One region of the Mesobacillus sp. QJM3NY_10 genome, then DNA from elsewhere that is predicted to be linked to it. Evidence: riboswitches for the same ligand, from Rfam matches in the RefSeq annotation. Region 1 holds a riboswitch; each other region holds the start of a gene.
The links. Region 1 has a riboswitch for thiamine pyrophosphate ahead of tenA (thiaminase II). Riboswitches for the same ligand answer to the same signal wherever they lie in the genome.
Positions count from the first base shown of each region.

Region 2: it holds a riboswitch for thiamine pyrophosphate, as region 1 does, so the genes downstream of both, thiT (energy-coupled thiamine transporter ThiT) here and tenA (thiaminase II) in region 1, are expected to answer to the same signal.
Region 3: it holds a riboswitch for thiamine pyrophosphate, as region 1 does, so the genes downstream of both, thiC (phosphomethylpyrimidine synthase ThiC) here and tenA (thiaminase II) in region 1, are expected to answer to the same signal.
Region 4: it holds a riboswitch for thiamine pyrophosphate, as region 1 does, so the genes downstream of both, AC0VX7_RS05105 (3-oxoacyl-ACP reductase) here and tenA (thiaminase II) in region 1, are expected to answer to the same signal.

Region 1 is NZ_CM149675.1:2,399,467-2,401,668, forward strand. Features, by position in the region: gene AC0VX7_RS12125 (DUF2935 domain-containing protein) at 1-276, shown strand, start outside; gene tenA (thiaminase II) at 335-1,006, opposite strand; TPP riboswitch at 1,086-1,196, opposite strand; gene AC0VX7_RS12135 (hypothetical protein) at 1,361-1,576, shown strand.
Region 2 is NZ_CM149675.1:1,215,424-1,217,625, forward strand. Features, by position in the region: gene AC0VX7_RS06120 (histidine kinase N-terminal domain-containing protein) at 1-838, opposite strand, end outside; TPP riboswitch at 1,097-1,203, shown strand; gene thiT (energy-coupled thiamine transporter ThiT) at 1,313-1,909, shown strand; gene AC0VX7_RS06130 (FeoA family protein) at 2,195-2,202, shown strand, end outside.
Region 3 is NZ_CM149675.1:2,136,819-2,139,020, reverse strand. Features, by position in the region: gene thiC (phosphomethylpyrimidine synthase ThiC) at 1-976, opposite strand, end outside; TPP riboswitch at 1,102-1,216, opposite strand; gene AC0VX7_RS10740 (hypothetical protein) at 1,325-1,840, opposite strand; gene AC0VX7_RS10735 (hypothetical protein) at 1,971-2,202, shown strand, end outside.
Region 4 is NZ_CM149675.1:1,012,082-1,014,283, forward strand. Features, by position in the region: gene pepT (peptidase T) at 1-324, opposite strand, end outside; gene AC0VX7_RS05095 (hypothetical protein) at 448-588, shown strand; gene AC0VX7_RS05100 (hypothetical protein) at 590-733, shown strand; TPP riboswitch at 801-910, shown strand; gene AC0VX7_RS05105 (3-oxoacyl-ACP reductase) at 987-1,748, shown strand; gene thiM (hydroxyethylthiazole kinase) at 1,765-2,202, shown strand, end outside.

The DNA.
Region 1 (2,202 bases):
CATCATTTGAAAAATTATTTACGGGTAAAACAGCCAGGCTTTGCCCGCCAGCAGGAATTCATTTATGAAGTAGGAAAGACGACACTGGAAATGAATCAGTTCATTAAAAATATGGTCGAGAAGTACAAAGAAGATACGATTTTGAATAAGACCAACCTCCGCTTCCTAGAGCATCACTTTCCAGAAACATGCTACTTCCTCGCTAATTTAAGTTACTATGAACCTAGGTTGCAGGCTTTAGTAGGAAATTGCTCTTTGTCTAAGCCGTCTTTTTAGTAAAAAAATAATGGATTAAAACAACGGGCAAAAACCCGTTGTTTTTAAATGTCCAACTTTATTGTGAAACAGGCCATTTTTCTTGATTGTAGGCCATGTCCCAGAACATGAATTCATACTGGCTGCTGATGATAAAATGCTGTTTCATCTTTTCTTGTTCTGATTTTGGCGCTTCCAATGCAAGTACATTTAGTCTGCTTAATTGCTCATTTACCAATTCACTGAACCATTCTCCTCCATATGCATTAATCCATTCTTGATATATTTGGACATTTGGAGTGGAGTCCTTTAGCAATTGTCCAATATCATAATAAATCCAGTAGCACGGCAGAATCGCTGCAATGATTTCAGCGAGGCTTCCAGAAGCAGCAACCCGATAAAGATGTGATGTGTAAGCATAGGCAGTGGGAGAAGGGATGAACTCATCTAATTCTTGTTTTGTTACTCTCAATTGCTTTAGGAAATTTTCGTGCAGACCAAGCTCAGCCTCATAAGTCCCCAGTGAATGTGCTGCCATTCTGGAAGTCGTGAACAAATCGGATGCTCTCGCTGCTCCAATTGCCTGTATCCTGGCAAAATGGGAAAGATAATAGGAATCCTGTAGAACATAATAGCGAAAGGACTCCAATGCTAAATTTCCATTAGCGATTCCCTTAATAAAAGGGTGGTCAAAATTTGCCTGCCATATTGGCTCTGCTTCGTGTCTTAATACTTCAGTGAATTTTGTCATTTAAAAGCTCCTCCTCATCCTTTTTAACCCAATAAAAAAACCACTTTCAAAGAAAGTGGTTGTATTGGCACAATAAAAAATGTCCCAAAGTCCACTTTCCTACGCTGGTGTAAACCAGATCAGGTTCCAAGGGTCTCAAAGTCTCACTTTAATCTCAGCCTTTAAATCAAAGGCACCCCTAGTGGTAAAATTTAGATATTTAATTCATCTTTAATCATAATAGCAAGGCTGATGTAAGAGTCAAGTGTTAATAAATTGTGAAAAAGTTTGGGGCTAATTGTGAACATTATGTGACATTTTTTATTAAATTCTGTTAATATAAAAAATACATACGAAAAAGTGGGGGAATGAGAAGTGGGAAAACTTCTTATGTACTTTTATTTAATTGTTGGTCTATATTGTCTTGTAAGCGGATTCCTCGCATTGGTATCACATGGATTCCAGCATGCTGTACTTTCACTGTTCCTTGCGGCATTTAATTTCGCCATGTTCTCTTTATTCCGGAAAGAAGGCAAGCTGCCCCGTTTACGATTGATCAAAGGACGTAAAAGCGAGATGGCAAAGATTTAATTCTGTTGTATAGGCAATCGAGGGCTGTTTTTGAACACAAGATCACCTTCGGACAAAATGAACGTAAATTAAGCGTAATTTGTCCGAAGTCGGGGCAAGTTCGGACAAATTTCAGGGCGATCAAGCGGAAATTGTCCGAAGTCGAGTCAGGTTCGGACAAAACCCCGGCCGTTCAAGCGGAAATTGTCTGAAGTAGGGTCAGGTTCGGACAAAATCCCGACCGAACAAGGGGAAATTGTCTGAAGTAGGGTCAGGTTCGGACAAAATCTCGGTCGTACAAGCGAAAATTGTCTGAAGTAGGGTCAGGTTCGGACAAAATCTCGACCGATTAAGCACAACCCGTCCGAAGTAAGGTTAGGTTCGGACAAAACCCCGACCGTACAAGCGAAAATTGTCTGAAGTAGGGTCAGGTTCGGACAAAATCTCGACCGATTAAGCGCAATCTGTCCGAAGTAGGGTTAGGTTCGGACAAAATCCCGACCGAACAAGGGGAAATTGTCTGAAGTAGGGTCAGGTTCGGACAAATTCCCGACCGAACAAGGGGAAAATTATCTGAAGTTGGGTCAGGTTCGGACAAAACCCCGGCCGTTCAAGCGGAAATTGTCCGAAGTCGGATCAAGTTCGGA
Region 2 (2,202 bases), 1.2 Mb from region 1:
CATTAAAGATGATATTGATGAGGACCTGCCTGATTTCATCAGCATAGCCGTACAATTCCATATCGTCTGCCACTTCCTTGATAATCCGGACCTTTGTGTCAAGGATGCTGGGATATAGGAAATTCAATACTTCCTCAATCATTCTATTCAATGAGAAAAGGGTCTTCTCTTTACCAATCAGCTCTTTTTTTGATAAAAGTAGGAATTGCGAAATCCGGAAATTCAATTGCTCCAGCTCGCTGGAGATGATATCGAGATACTTCATATCTTCATGTTCGGATTTTAATAGCTGAATGAAGCCCTGGATGGAAGTTAACGGGTTGCGGAATTCATGGATGAAGCTTGATGTCATTTGGCCAAGCAATGTCAGTCTGTCCTTATGTGTTGAATCGATGAACTGATTCTTCTCTTCGATGACCTTGTTTTTCTGTTCATTGTAATAGGATACAGCGTAATACAAGAAGGTATCAAAACAATAATTGATCCGATTGATCGCCTCCTGCATTTCCTCCCATTCCATATTCATTTTGTGAAGGTGCTTGTATAGAACTGATCGTCCCGAGTTGACATTATAGACAAAATCTCCAATGTTAATGTCAGCGCGAACTCGTTCTTCTCCTACCATAAAAGCAAGCTTTTGGATGTGTTCTTCCAATTCTTCACTTGTCTTGGAAAATACCGAAAGAATGATTACATACATTCTCTCAGCGTTCTTACTGATTTTCTCTTTATATGGATCATCTTCTGAAACGATTATATTATCCGTCCAGTCGGCAATGAGTTTTTCCTTTTCACTAGTCAGGAAGCTAAGCAATCGGTTATCCGTAATTGGCAGCATTTCATTAAGTCCCCCAGTTTTTCATATCGGTATTAAAGATTCGAGAAAAATCATGAAATCCCTTTGTCGAATATTGAGAACATCCGCTGAATTGCGTCGAATAGCTAAAATCGTGACAAAAGACCGATTTTTTTAGCAACAATGAGAGAGTTTTGTCTATTGAGTCATCGACATTTATTGGATCGACCAGAGATTACAGAAAGGTTATACTTGTTATTGAATAGTAGACGTAGTATATTCATAGTGTAGAAATTAAATAATAACCACAAGGGGAGCTGCGTAAAGCAGCTGAGAGTGAGCGGCCGAGTTCTTACCCTTTGAACCTGTTAGTTAATGCTAGCGAAGGAATGTGGATGCGATAGGAAAGCAATCTTGGGAATCCTATATCGATCCCCACGATTGCTTTTTTTGTTTCTGAAGCAGAAAAGGCGTGTCAGAAACGGACCTCATTCTAAAAAGAAGGAGGAACAAAAGATGAAACAAAAACAGACTCTCTTTTTAGTGGAAATTGCCGTATTTTCCGCACTGGCTTATTTGCTTGATTTATTTTCAGGATTTTTATTTTCAAGAATCTGGCCCCAGGGCGGTTCAGTATCGATCGCGATGGTACCTGTATTCCTGATGGCATTTCGTTGGGGAGTAAAGGGCGGAATCCTTACGGGCTTCCTGTTTGGGCTACTGCAGGCCATACTCGGAATGTCGCAAATCTACCATCCGATACAAGGAATTCTTGATTATCTTGTTGCGTTTGCTTTGGTGGGAACGGCCGGATTATTTGCAGCTCAGGTAAAAGAAAGCATGCAGAAAGGCAACAGGATAAAATGGATTGCCTTTGTCATTGCCGGAACTTTTATCGGCAGTGCCCTGCGATTCATTACCCATTTTATTTCAGGCTGGGTATTCTTCGGAAGCTATGCGCCTCCAGGTCAGCCTGTTGCCTTATATTCTTTTCTATATAATGGCACCTACATGCTCCCAAGCATGATTTTAAGTGCGATAATCGTCATTCTTGTCATCAGCTACGCACCGTCAAGAATGGTCCAATCCACACAAGTTAGCAATAAAATATGATGTGAAGGAGAGCTGAAACAGCTCTCCTATTTTTATATTCTTTTAATACCCTAATGGGTATATAATATGGATGAAGTGATTACTGGTGAAAATATTGTCAATTATATGGAGTTTGCATAAAATCCACGTGTGCAGCTGAGGTATAGTGACATAAGTCACAGTGGAAGTCGAGCTAAACTGGTTAAATAAAGATAATCATTCTCATTTAGAAAAAACAGGTGTAAAAAGTGAAGATCAACATAAATCCTCTTAAAAACTAACAAAAATTTGAAAAAGGTGATGGCTATGCTGGG
Region 3 (2,202 bases), 260 kb from region 1:
ACCATTGAGCCATGATCGAGCCGCCACGCGATACGATTCCGGTCAATCGCTTTGCTGTCAGCGGAACGTATCTCAACAAAACTCCTGCATGGATGGTAAAATAGTCAACGCCCTGTTCCGCCTGTTCGATCAAGGTGTCTCTGTATACTTCCCACGTAAGATCTTCGGCAATGCCGTTCACCTTTTCAAGCGCCTGATAGATCGGAACGGTGCCGACCGGAACAGCAGAGTTTCTGATAATCCATTCACGAGTTGTATGAATGTTTTTTCCGGTAGACAAATCCATGATTGTATCTGCACCCCAGCGAGTTGCCCAGGTCATTTTTTCCACTTCTTCTTCGATAGAGGAGGTAACGGCCGAGTTCCCAATGTTCGCATTGATTTTCACATGAAAATTCCTGCCGATAATCATCGGTTCCGTCTCAGGATGATTGATATTGGCAGGAATGATCGCCCTGCCTCTAGCTACTTCAGAACGTACAAATTCAGGATCCATGTTTTCCCGGATGGCGATGAACTCCATCTCAGGTGTAATGATTCCCTTTTTGGCATAGTGAAGCTGAGTAACATTCTTTCCGCTTTTTGCTCTAAATGTCTTGCGGGATAGTCCCGGAAAAACTTTGTGATTAGCACGAGGGTCATGTTCATCATGGTAGCCGTTATCCTCAGGCTTTATTTCTCGCCCGTCATACTCTTCAACATCTCCACGTTCCTGAATCCACCGGCTTCTCAGTGCAGGAAGACCTTTTCTTAGATCTGCAATGTACGTAGGATCCGTATAAGGGCCGCTCGTATCATACACGCGAACCGGCTCATTAATTTCCTCTCCAAAACTTCCGCTGGTTGGGCTTAATTCGATTTCACGCATCGGTACTCTAATATCGTGCTGAGACCCCTCCACATAGACCTTTTTGCTCCCAGAAAAGCTTGACATAATTGCAATGCTGTCCTGGTTTAATGAGTTTGCTGTCGTCATTGATCATCTCTCCCTTTTTAAAATGTTGGGACGAGATCTGGTCACAAAGAAGTTCTCTAGTATGTAAAAAAGCCGGTCCACATAAATATGGACCGGCTTAACCGCGAATGTTTTTTGCACAAAAATCTTGTACAATCTAACTTCCCCACGCTGGTATGATCCAGATCAGGTCCAAAGAGTCAAGAAACTTTAGCGCGTTCCTTTCTCAGCCCAAGCCATTGGGCACCCCTAGTTACTGCTATTCAGTTCACTTATTAGTATACAGAATTCAGAAAAAAAGGAAAGGATTTAGGTTAAATTTGTTAAGATGGTTTCCCGAGATAGATGATTTAGTACTTATTCAATCTTTCAATCAATTGAATTAGCTATTTCAACAAAAACCTCAGGCGTCACATGATTGGATACTCTTTTATCGATGCTAAAAATGTATTGCCAGCCGTCTTGTTCAAGGACAAACAGATTGAAACCCCCAACATTTGCAAACATTGCATTGTTACCGTTCTTTAGTTTAAAGGTGTTTTCACCTTTCATTGGAATCCTGTAGTTAATAGGGCGAACATCAATTTTATAGTGACTTTCAGGCGAATTTTCATTTAAAAATTGGAGTTCTAAAGTGTCATTCACATCCCCTTCTAAGTCATTGAACCTTCCAAAATGATGTGTAAATTCTATAGGTGGAACTCTCAAAGGTAACTTTAAATCCTGATTGAAATGATGTTCAAATTGTTGCACGGCCTCTTCAACCGTTTTATAGCCTATTTCTATGTAGATTTTTTCAAATGGGCTTGGCCTGGCACTCACTGTATCGCTATGCACACCAATTATAATAATGAAAAACAGGAAACTTGCTAACCTGTGGTACATAAACATCACCCTATGTTATGTTTTGGTTAATTTCCCCCGACTCAATAGCATCTATCCTCGTAAAGGATCATTCCAGTCAAAATTACTAATTTATGGTAAAATAAATAAATTCATTATATGGAGGACATTTATGTATACATATGGAACTTTCGTTACCGATGGAGCATTTACACTTATGCGGCCAATATTCTTCACCCTGCTGAGTCTATCAATCTTGCTATTTATAATGATCCTTTCACCCAAGTTGCGCGAAAAGTTGCTGAAGGGTTTCAACGTTGTAAGTCTATCCTTCATTTTGGGGGTTATCACTGTCCAAGTCACCTATTATGATGCAATTATCGTCGATGAAATTGGACTAGGAG
Region 4 (2,202 bases), 1.4 Mb from region 1:
CTTATTCAGGTTGATTTGATTTCCATCGAAGTTTTCCACAACCTGCGGATTGACATTTTTGCCGGTAAAATCAGTTGCCGTATCGACATGGGCAAGGAATCCGATTGTTGGAACCTCTTTATCGGTATTGGCAGGAAGTGTCGCCATCACATAACCATTCCCGTCAATCGTCACTTCTGACATTCCAATCGTTTTTAATTCCTCGACAAGCATGTTGGCAAGAGTCAACTGGCCTTCTGTCGATGGAGTGGTTTCACTGTTTTCATTCGACTGGGTGTCCACTTTGACATATGAGGTGAATCTTTCGATGATTTCATTCTTCATATACTTTCAACTCCCATTACTATGTATATTTTCATATTAGCATAGAACATCAGAAACGCCATTTTAAAGGAATCTCAAAATTCAATTTTTAAGGTATAATGGTGAAAAGGAGGCTGGGGAATTATGGGATATATATTAACCGCCATTGTCCTGACTGTCGTGTTTTATTCGATCTATAAAATAATCACATCCGGAAAATTGCCGAGCAACAACTATACTCCATTTGATGATATTGCAGAAGGGAAAGTTGATAAGGATGAATGAATTGGGTATCATCGCACTCTTGTTATTGTTCCTGTGGTCCATCACGAAAACGCTGGAAAAATTGGCTGACAGAATCATGAAAAAACAGGATCAACAATATGAGCTGCTAAAAGAAATCAAAGATTTATTAAATAACGAAGAATAGCAGAATATGAACTTTTCACTTTACATATAAAAGAGTTAAGGCTAGGATAAAGACAATTGAATATTCGATTTACTACTAGGGGTGCCCTGCTGCGGGCTGAGAGAAAGACGCTAAGTCTTTTAACCCTTCGGACCTGATCTGGGTAATACCAGCGTAGGAAAGTAGTGTGAGAGATGTTTTCTTTCTTACTTTGCTTTTAAGCCAGGTCCTTTCAAGGATCTGGCTTTTTTATTTTTTCAAGGAGGTTTTATCAATGAAACTAAAAGATCAGGTTGTTCTAGTGACTGGCGGAAGCCGGGGACTGGGGGCAGAAACGGTAAAGGCGTTTGCAAGGGAGGGTGCGCGAGTCGTTATTAACTATTTCCAGAACGAAGAAAAGGCAAAGGATCTGGAAGCAATGATTGGTGAGAATGCCCTTGCTGTAGGGGCGGATGTAAGAGACCCAGCACAGGTTCAAAGCATGTTCAGGCAGGCAAAGGAGCATTTTGGCTCTCCTATCACGACAATTGTGAATAACGCTCTTGTGAATTTCAAATTTGACCCTGTGGCAAACAAGGATGCTTTTGCAGTTGGCTGGGAGGACTATCATCAGCAGCTTGAGGGAGCGATACGCGGTGCATTGAATACGATACAGTCGGGACTTCCAGACATGAAAGAATTAAAGTTTGGCAAAATCATCAACATTGGCACGAACCTGTTCCAGAACCCGGTTGTCGCTTATCACGACTATACAACAAGTAAAGCTGCCTTGTTGGGGTTCACCAGGAATATGGCAAGTGATCTCGGGAAATATGGCGTTACTGTCAATATGGTTTCCGGAGGATTACTTAAAAAGACCGACGCAAGCTCTGCTACTTCGGAGGAAATATTCGAGCTCATCGAATCATCAACACCGCTTAGAAAGGTGACCGAACCGGCTGAAGCTGCAGATGTGATATTGTTCTTTGCATCACCATGGGCACGTGCGGTTACCGGACAAAATCTGGTCGTTGACGGCGGCCTTGTGATGGATTAAGAAGGAGGGATTTTACATGGAGGCAAGAGAGATTGCTAGTTTGCTTGAAAAAGTTCGGAGGGAGAATCCGCTCGTCCATAACATTACCAATGTTGTGGTCACCAATTTTACCGCCAATGGCTTGCTGGCTCTTGGGGCGTCCCCGGTAATGGCATATGCCCAAGAGGAGGTTGCCGAAATGGCGAGGATAGCCGGGAGTGTTGTTCTCAATATCGGCACGCTGAGGCCAGAAGTCGTAGAGTCTATGCTGATTGCGGGCAATGCGGCAAATAAACAGGGAGTGCCGATTATTCTTGATCCGGTTGGTGCAGGGGCTACCACCTATCGTACCGAAACGGCAAGAAGACTTATGGAAGAATTAGAGGTTTCGATCATCCGAGGAAATGCGGCGGAGATTGCGAATGTTGCGGGAGAAAGCTGGAGCATACGCGGCGTTGATGCGGGAGAATCTGGC